One region of the Carnobacterium sp. CS13 genome, then DNA from elsewhere that is predicted to be linked to it. Evidence: predicted binding sites of a transcription regulator. Region 1 holds the regulator's gene; each other region holds the start of a gene.

Region 1 (3,288 bases):
GCCCCTCAGATTTAACTTTATTAAGCACTGTATTGAATCAGGTAGAGCCAACAAAGGTTGTGGCTTGTTTCTTTAACCAAGAAGAAGCTTATCTTACTGGAATACCTAGTCGGATGCAATTTTCACAAGTTTTTAAGTATACTGCAACTCATATTGATATTGATGTTCGTCATAAAATAAGTTTATTAGCAACGCATTTGAAAATAAAAGAAAAACTATTGATTTTTATGATTTCTGTGTTTTTTGAAGTAGGATTTGTTACAATAAAAGACGGTGTTATGAATATTGTTCCAAATGCTGAAAAGAAAGAGTTGACTGAATCGACTACTTATCAAAACCGTTTGAAAAAAATAGCAGCTGAAGAAGCTTTGATCTATAGTCGGTTTACTGAACTAGAAACCTGGTTAAAACAACAGTTGAAAAAAGAACTGTAAAATTGGATGGAGGAAAAGTTTCAATGGACTTAAAAAAATATATTGCAAATGTACCCGATTTTCCCGAAGAAGGCATTATCTTTCGTGATATTTCACCTTTAATGGCAGATGGAGAAGCTTACCGTTATGCTACCAACGAAATCGTTCAATACGCAAAAAATAAAGGCGTGGATATGATTGTTGGACCTGAAGCTCGTGGATTTATTGTAGGATGTCCCGTTGCCTATGAATTAGGTATCGGTTTTGCGCCGGCACGTAAAAAAGGAAAATTGCCTCGTGACACAGTCGAAGTCAACTATGGTTTAGAATACGGCAATGACGTTTTGCAAATTCATAAAGATGCTATCAAACCTGGACAAAAAGTGCTGGTTTGCGATGATTTACTAGCTACTGGTGGAACAATTGCGGCAACAGTCAAATTGATTGAGCAACTAGGAGGAGAAGTAGTCGGTATGGCTTTCTTAGTTGAGTTAACCGATTTAAATGGACGTGACAAAATTAAAGGATACGATATTTTAGCTTTAATGGAATACTAGAAGCTTGATAAACTAATAATGGACAATATAAAAAGTCGTTAAACAAAATTTGTTTAGCGACTTTTTGTATTAAAATATATGGCTGCGGTAAAGTCCTACGACTTTTCCTAAAACAGATACTTCATCTAAAATAATAGCATCCATGGTCTCATTTTCCGGCTGCAAACGATAATAATGATCTTCTTTATAAAATCTCTTACATGTTGCTTCGTCTTCATTGGTCAAGGCAATAACGATATCTCCGTTGTTGGCGCTGGATTGTTTGCGGACGATCACTTCATCACCATCAAAAATCCCAGCATCGATCATGCTTTCCCCACGGATAGTCAACATGAAAAGCGATTCGCTTTCTTGTTTTAAGTTTGGCGGAAGCGGAAAATAATCGGTCGCTTCTTCTACTGCTAAGATGGGTTCGCCCGCTGTAACAGTTCCTAGCAAAGGAATTTGTTTTAATTGAACACCTAATTTTGATAACCCCGTAGCTGTTAATTCGATTGCTCTCGGTTTACTAGGATCTCGTTGGATAAACCCGTTTTTTTCCAATCTGGACAGATGCCCATGGACAGTCGATGTAGAAGATAAAGAAACGGCTGTTCCAATCTCGCGTACAGTCGGTGGGTAACCTTTTGATTGGACTTGTTCGTGGATATATTGTAATACTTCAATTTGTCTAGATTCTGGAGTTTTACGCATAAATAGCTGCACCTCAATTCCTATATATTTCTTATTCATAGAATACCATAAAATTATATGCGAATCAAACAAATGTTCGCTATATTTAAAAATCAATTTGATGTATTTTATAGGATTTTTTTGGTATAGTAGCTAAAGAATACAAATAATGGAGTGAGTAAAATGTTACCTAAAGAACAATTGACCAGAATCAATGAATTAGCAAATAAATCTAAAGCTGAAGGGCTGAGCTTGTCTGAACAAGCAGAACAAAAAAAACTTCGCGAAGCGTATTTAGCGGCTTTTCGAGGAGGAATGCGCAATCATATCGAAGGACTAAAAGTTGTTGATGAGGAAGGCAACGATGTGACTCCCGATAAATTGAAAGAAATCCAAAAAGAAAAAGGCATCCACGACCGTTCCTAACAAATGGAGCGATAAATAGTGCAGGTATGAGGAAAGAAAGACTGTCTTTATAAAAAATGCATTCAGTGATTGCTTCAATGGGAATAAAACAGTAAAATAGAGGTATTACAATTGAAAGGATGATTTACTTGTTTGACAATACGGACCAATTAGCGGTAAATACAATTAGAACACTGAGTATAGACGGAGTGCAAAAAGCCAATTCTGGTCACCCAGGCTTGCCGATGGGGGCAGCGCCGATGGCGTATACTCTTTGGACGCAACAATTAAAAGTAAACCCTAAAAATTCAACGTGGGTGGATCGGGATCGGTTTGTCCTTTCAGCCGGCCATGGTTCAATGATGTTGTACAGCCTTTTACACCTTGCAGGCTATCAGGTGTCGATTGATGATCTAAAAAAATTCCGCCAATGGGAAAGTAAGACTCCTGGACACCCAGAAGTTCACTATACCAATGGGGTTGAAGCGACTACTGGTCCATTAGGACAAGGGATCGCAAATGCTGTAGGAATGGCAATGGCTGAAGCCCATTTAGCCGCTACGTATAACAAAGAAAATCACCAAATCGTGGATCATTACACGTATGCTTTGTGTGGCGATGGCGATTTAATGGAAGGGGTTTCTGCAGAAGCAGCAAGTTTAGCGGGTCATTTAGAGTTAGGTAAACTGATCATGTTATACGATTCGAATGATATTTCATTGGATGGACCGACTTCAAAAGCCTTCACTGAAAACGTTGGAAAACGGTTTGAAGCGTACAATTGGCACTATATTTTAGTAAAAGATGGAAACGATTTAGACGAAATCAATGCTGCACTTGAAGCAGCAAAAGCAGAAACAACGAAACCAACCTTGATCGAAGTGAAAACGGTGATCGGTTTTGGGGCTCCTAATGCGGGATCTCATAAAGTCCACGGTGCTCCACTAGGTCCCGAAGGGATCGAAGCAGCGAAAAAAGCTTACGGATGGGAAGGCGAAGACTTCTTCGTGCCCGCTGAAGTAGCACAACGTTTCAAAGAAACGATGGTCGATAAAGGCGTTGCAGCGGAAAAAGAATGGACGGCTGCTTTTGAAGCTTACCGTAAAGATTACCCTGAGCTAGCGGCTCAATTCGAATTGTCGATGACTACTGAACTGCCAGAAGGTTGGGACAGTGAATTGCCAAGCTTCTCCGTAGAAGACGACGCTTTAGCTTCTCGTGTTACCGGAAGCCAAGTTTTG
Region 2 (3,288 bases), 470 kb from region 1:
TGGCTAACATCACTGATTATCATAAAAAAATGAATCGAACAATGACGGAAAACAACCGGATGCAAGCACTGGTAATAGAAGGTGCAATGGTTTTGAAAAATCCGAATGGTTTAGCTGCTGGGATGTTTATCAAGCACAATGAGCAGACTTATTTACTATTTCCTGGTCCCCCGCATGAATTGAAAGCCATGTTTGTTCAAGAAGCAAAACCAATACTGCTAAGTTATGCTGATAAAGAAGATGTTTTAATGTCAAGAGTAATGCGTTTTTTTGGTATCGGAGAATCGCGTTTAGTTACTTTATTAGATGATTTGATCGAAACCCAAACCAATCCCACACTCGCTTCTTATGCGGGAGTCAATGAAGTGAGCGTGCGTTTGACGGCCAATGGAAGGACTGAGACGGATTGTCAAAAACTATTGGATGACTTAGAGGGAAAGATCCAAGACCGTGTAGGAGACTATTTATATGGGTATGGGGAAGAGACGCGCTTGGTCGAAGTAGTTGGTGAGCTGATCAAAAAACAACAATTGACTCTAACAGCTGCAGAGAGCCTGACAGGTGGAGCTTTTCAAAGTATGTTGACAACGACGGCTGGCGTTTCTGAATACTTTGAAGGGGGAGTAGTGACATATAGCAATCGTATAAAAGAAGACATCCTCGGTGTATCAAAAGAGACCATTGAACAATATGGGGTAGTCAGTGCACACTGCGCCATTGAAATGGCACAATGTGTTAAGAATCAATTTGGAACAGATATCGGTGTCTCCTTTACCGGTGTTGCAGGTCCTGCAGAATTAGAAGGACAAAAATCAGGAACGGTTTGGATTGGCTATGCTTTTAAAGATACCGTTTCTTATGCTAAATGCTTCCATTTTGGAAAAGGGCGCAACAGCAATCGCGAACAAGCAGTCTTATCGGCTCTGGATATGATCCGACGAGAATTGTTAGGGAAACCTATTGAGGGAAAAACTTATCTAAAAGATTAAAAAACCTGTTGGAAAAACAAACCGAATGTTTGTTCGCTTTTTTCTTGCTTTTAAATCAAAAAAAAGTTATAATAAGACTTGCGAGACTAATTAAAACAACTAACTAATTGAATGAATTTTGACAGATAGAAAGTAGTCAAGGAGGACACATTAATGGCAGAAGACCGTAAACAAGCATTAGATGCAGCATTGAAAAAGATTGAAAAAAACTTTGGTAAAGGTTCCGTAATGAAACTAGGGGAAAAAATCGATACCCGTATTTCTACTGTTCCAAGTGGCTCTTTAGCACTGGATGTTGCATTAGGAGTGGGCGGTTTCCCAAGAGGCCGAATCATTGAAGTTTATGGACCAGAAAGTTCTGGTAAAACTACAGTAGCACTGCACGCTGTGGCAGAAGTTCAAAAACAAGGCGGAATTGCCGCTTTTATTGATGCAGAAAATGCTCTAGATCCTAAATATGCTGCGGCATTAGGAGTAGACATTGATGAATTGCTTTTATCACAACCCGATACCGGTGAACAAGGACTAGAAATTGCTGATGCATTAGTATCAAGTGGAGCAGTTGACATCGTTGTAATTGACTCAGTAGCTGCTTTAGTACCGCGTGCAGAAATTGAAGGCGAAATGGGGGACAGTCATGTAGGGCTGCAAGCTCGTTTGATGTCTCAAGCTTTGCGTAAATTATCCGGTTCAATCAATAAAACAAAAACCATTGCGCTATTCATCAACCAAATTCGTGAAAAAGTTGGTGTGATGTTTGGTAACCCGGAAATTACTCCTGGTGGACGTGCTCTAAAATTCTATGCAACAGTTCGTTTAGAAGTAAGACGTGCAGAACAAATTAAACAAGGCACGGATATTATGGGAAACCGTACAAAAATCAAGGTCGTAAAAAACAAAGTAGCGCCGCCTTTCAGAGTGGCTGAAGTGGATATTATGTACGGAGAAGGGATTTCACAAGTCGGCGAGTTAGTAGATATGGGGTCAGAAAAAGACATCATTGATAAGTCGGGTGCTTGGTATTCTTATGAAGGCGAACGTATTGGTCAAGGACGCGAAAATGCTAAAAAATACTTTATAGACCATCCTGAATTACGAGCTGAAATCGAAGAAAAAGTTCGAGCAGCTTATGGTATTGGAGATGCACCAGCAGAGCCTGTTGAATCTGCTAAACCAGAAGAAATAAAAGAAGCAAAAGCAACTGTTAAAAAGAAAATTGCACCAGAAGAGATATAAACTTTATTAATAAGCCTAACAAAAAAACCATTCGTTTAGATTGGTTTTTTTGTTATAGAGAAAAATGAAAAAGATAAAGGAAAATAATCGATAAAATAGGATAGCGTTCTCATTTCAGGAACAAAAATGACCGAAACACCTCTAAAAGACATTATTAAGTTGACATGTTTGATGAGGACAATTAAAATTAAGATATCTATTACTTTATCTTTAGATAACAGGTAGGTTTTATTGGTAAATAAGTGTGTAGCTCTACCAAATAATTGATAAATAATAAATGACAAATTAAATATATGATACGGAGGTGGAAGAATGAATTTTATCAGTATAGCCTTCGCTATCGTTACTTTAGTTGTCGGTCTTTTTGTAGGATATGCTATCCGCAAATCAACCCATGAAAAAGAACTGGCTGGTGCTAGAAACACTGCAACTGGAATATTGGATGAAGCACAAAGAGAAGCAGAAACCATGAAAAAGGAAGCGATGTTAGAAGCGAAGGATGAAAACTACAAATACCGAACTGAAATTGAAACTGAGCTGAAAGAGCGAAGAAATGAGGTTCTAAGACAAGAAAATCGTTTGGTACAACGGGAAGATAACATCGACCGTAAAAATGATGGCTTAGAAAAGCGTGAACAACTGCTTGAAGCAAAAGAAGAGAAATTAAGTTCAAGACAACAACTAGTGGACGATTTGGAGAAGAAAGCGAAAGAATTGGTTGAGCAACAAGAAACCGAACTAGAACGTGTAGCTGCACTTTCAAGAGAAGATGCGAAACACATTATTATTCAAGAAACAGAAGATGACCTGTCACACGAATTTGCGGTAATGGTCAAACATTCAGAAGAAAAAGCTAAAGAAGAAGGCGATCGCCGTGCGCGTAACTTGATCGCTTTGGCCATTCAACGGTGTGCTGCAGATCAAGTATCCGAATCAACAGTTTCCGTGGTTACCTTACCAAATGATGAAATGAAAGGCCGCATCATTGGACGAGAAGGACGGAATATCCGAGCTTTGGAAACATTGACCGGTATTGATTTGATTATCGATGATACGCCAGAAG
Region 3 (3,288 bases), 590 kb from region 1:
CCGTTTGATCCGGTGATCAAAGACGGACGTATCTATGCTCGTGGATCGAGCGATGATAAGGGTCCCGGAGTGGCAGCTTATTATGCACTGAAAATGATCAAAGAATTGGAATTGCCGGTTTCTAAACGCATCCGTTTCATTATTGGAACTGATGAAGAAAGCGGCTGGATGTGTATGGATCGTTACTTTGAAGTAGAAGAAAAACCTGATTTTGGTTTTTCACCAGATGCAGAATTTCCAATCATTAATGGTGAAAAAGGTATTTTGACTGTCTATGTCAGTACGCAAGGTACGAATGCAGGCGGAAAAAACGAGTTGACCAGTTTTGATGCTGGATTACGTGAAAATATGGTTCCTCAAGATGCAACAGCTGTATTTAACAGCCAAGAAGCTGAAAAAATTGAAAAAGATTTCTATGACTTTATCGAAAAATCTCCTGTGACTGGAACAGTGACCATTGATGGGAAACAAGTCACGATTGAAGTTAACGGGAAAGCAGCACATGCGATGGAACCTCGTGGAGGAGTGAATGCAGCAACTTATTTGGCAATCTTCTTAAACGGGTATTCATTTGGCGGAGATGCTAAAAACTATCTAGAAATGACAGCAGAGTATTTCCATGATGATTCTAGAGCTGAAAAACTGGAATTGAACTATGTAGATGACATAATGGGCGATTTAACGATGAATCCAGGAGTCTTCACATTCACACCAGAAGACGGCGGATTGATTGCGTTAAACTTCCGCTTCCCTAAAGGCGTCAGTGCTGAAAGCATTGAAATAGGCTTAGATGCTAAATTAGGCCAATATGGAGTAACTCTGGGACGCGGTAAAGCACAAGCGCCTCACTACGTTCCAGCGGATGATCCATTGGTTAAAACGTTGTTAAATGTTTATGCAAAACAAACAGGTTTAGAAGCTCATGAACAAACGATCGGCGGCGGCACATATGGACGTTTATTTGAACGCGGTGTAGCTTATGGTGCTATGTTCCCTGATAGCATCGATACCATGCACCAAGCTAACGAGTTTATGGCCATTGATGACTTGATGAATGCCATGAGTATTTACGCTGAAGCGATATACGAGTTGGTGAAGTAAACTAAAAAGCAAGACGGAAGAAAATCAAGGATGGCATAAGATAACTCGCAATCCAAAAAATCTTCCGTCTTATTTTTTTTTGGCCAACAGCAGTTAGTATAAATTAGGTTAAGGAAATAGATTAAGTTTCTTGCAGTTCAATAGAGTTAGAACATCACTTTTTTGTGTGGCAGTTTTCTGCCTTTGTAATCAAAGATGTGCCCAAAATAATTTGGTTTTGATTCAGTCCGATAGTTTTGCACCACCAATTGCATCCGATGATTAATGGTTCCTTCTATTGTGATAACAGAATATTCTTCAATATCGTATACAAATCGATAGGCTTTTTTTCCAGCGACCAAACAGTTAAATTGACGGTCGTCCGCTTCGAGTGTGAAGCGGCATAATGGTGCTCCATGAGTGGTGTTGATAACTTTGATTTCAGAAATGACTTTTCCAGTAATAATGGCGAAATTCATATTAGCAGCTCCTTTACTTGATCGTTCTATTGTTTATAGTTATATTATACGAACAAACGTTCTGTAAGTAAAGCAAACAAGCAGTTAAATAATTAAAATAGAAAGAACTGGTAAGTTCAAAAAAACTAATCAATTTTTTTGTTGTACTAACCACTTTGCTTCTTCAAGTAAAATAATCAAAGTGTTATAAGATAACAGTTGATTTGTGGTATATTTAGTTGAGTAAAATCAAGAAAAGGAGTGAAGAAAATGTTTTTAGCATGGAAAGAAATGAACTATTCAAAAACACGATTTGCGTTGATTATTGGTGTCCTAGTTTTGGTCTCTTATTTGGTTTATTTTTTAGTGGGTTTAGCATATGGGCTAGCGCAAGATAACCGTACGAGTATAGACAAATGGGAAGCAGATGGAATTGTATTGACGGATGAGTCCAATACGAATATCAATATGTCGATGATGACATTGGAACAAGCTAAAGAAGTTTCTGGCGAAGAAATTGCTTTTTTAGGACAAGCTCCTAGTGTTGTCAGAAAAGCCGGAAAGACTGGTGAGGATGCTAAAATAAATGTCACGTTTTTTGGCATCGATGCTAATCAGTTCATTATGCCGGAAGTAATCGAAGGCGAAGCATTTAGCGGAAAAGATGAAGTCGTGGCTGACATTAGTTTGAAAGAAGAAGAAGGCATTGAAATAGGAGACGTCTTAGAGTTGGCTGGAAACGACAAAGAAGTAACCGTTGTAGGGTTTACGGAAAATGCTAAATTCAATGTAGCGCCGGTTTTGTATACGACTATACCGGCTTTCCAAGAAGTACGTTTTGAAGCAGTGGATGATTCTGACAACGGCCGTATCAGTGCAGTGGTCGTCCGTGGTGAAGCAGGTTCATTGGATAATATTCAAATCGACAATGACGAATTAGTAGCCTACCCTATTAAAGATTATATCAATAAAATACCAGGATATACTGCACAAGTTTTAACCTTTGGCTTGATGATCGGTTTCTTAGTCGTGATCGCAGCTGTAGTGATCGGCATTTTTATCTATGTCTTAACCCTGCAAAAAACAAGCATGTTTGGAGTGATGAAAGCTCAAGGGATTTCAACTCGCTACATATCTGCATCTGTCGTGGCGCAAACTTTCTTATTAGCAGCAGTGGGCGTGGGAATCGGTTTGATTTTAACTGTTTTGACAGCTTTAGTCTTGCCGGCAGCGGTACCTTATCGAACGAATGTCGTTTTTTTAGCGGGGATAACAATTTTGTTGGTTTTAGTAGCTGTGTTAGGTGCTCTGTTTTCAGTCAGAACAGTGGTCAATATTGATCCATTAGAAGCGATCGGTTAGGAGAGAAGAAGATGAAATTAATTGAATTAGTTGATGTAACGCGTACTTTTGGTGAAGGGCATACGAAAGTTGAAGCATTGAAAAAAACGAATTTTTCGGTTGAAGCGGGTGAGTTTGCAGCGATCATTGGGCCGAGCGGTTCAGGTAAGAGTACATTGTTAACGATCATCGGCGGATTGCAAACTCCTTCAGAAGGAAAAGTATTGATAAATAATCATAAATTTAGTGAGGTACCTGAAAAAGAACGAGCTGCTTTGCGGTTTAAAGAAATTGGATTTATTTTACAAGCTTCAAATTTAGTTCCGTTTCTAACTGTAGAAGATCAGCTGCGTTTGGTGAATAAAGTAAACAAAACTAAAATGGATACAACTAAAAGCGATGCTTTATT

Evidence for each region. The regulator LexA, encoded in region 1, represses DNA repair genes until DNA is damaged. The targets are predictions, from matches to a motif close to CNAACANNTGTTNG.
Region 2: the regulator LexA is predicted to act here: its motif matches at 1,012-1,025, upstream of recA (recombinase RecA).
Region 3: the regulator LexA is predicted to act here: its motif matches at 1,609-1,622, upstream of JHE06_RS02925 (ssDNA-binding protein).

The regions. Positions count from the first base shown of each region.
Region 1 is NZ_CP067364.1:1,176,272-1,179,559, forward strand. Features, by position in the region: gene recJ (single-stranded-DNA-specific exonuclease RecJ) at 1-434, shown strand, start outside; gene JHE06_RS05760 (adenine phosphoribosyltransferase) at 458-970, shown strand; gene lexA (transcriptional repressor LexA) at 1,040-1,663, opposite strand; gene JHE06_RS05770 (DUF896 family protein) at 1,826-2,068, shown strand; gene tkt (transketolase) at 2,188-3,288, shown strand, end outside.
Region 2 is NZ_CP067364.1:705,824-709,111, forward strand. Features, by position in the region: gene JHE06_RS03430 (competence/damage-inducible protein A) at 1-989, shown strand, start outside; gene recA (recombinase RecA) at 1,143-2,225, shown strand; gene rny (ribonuclease Y) at 2,538-3,288, shown strand, end outside.
Region 3 is NZ_CP067364.1:587,529-590,816, forward strand. Features, by position in the region: gene pepV (dipeptidase PepV) at 1-1,101, shown strand, start outside; gene JHE06_RS02925 (ssDNA-binding protein) at 1,248-1,559, opposite strand; gene JHE06_RS02930 (ABC transporter permease) at 1,809-2,900, shown strand; gene JHE06_RS02935 (ABC transporter ATP-binding protein) at 2,912-3,288, shown strand, end outside.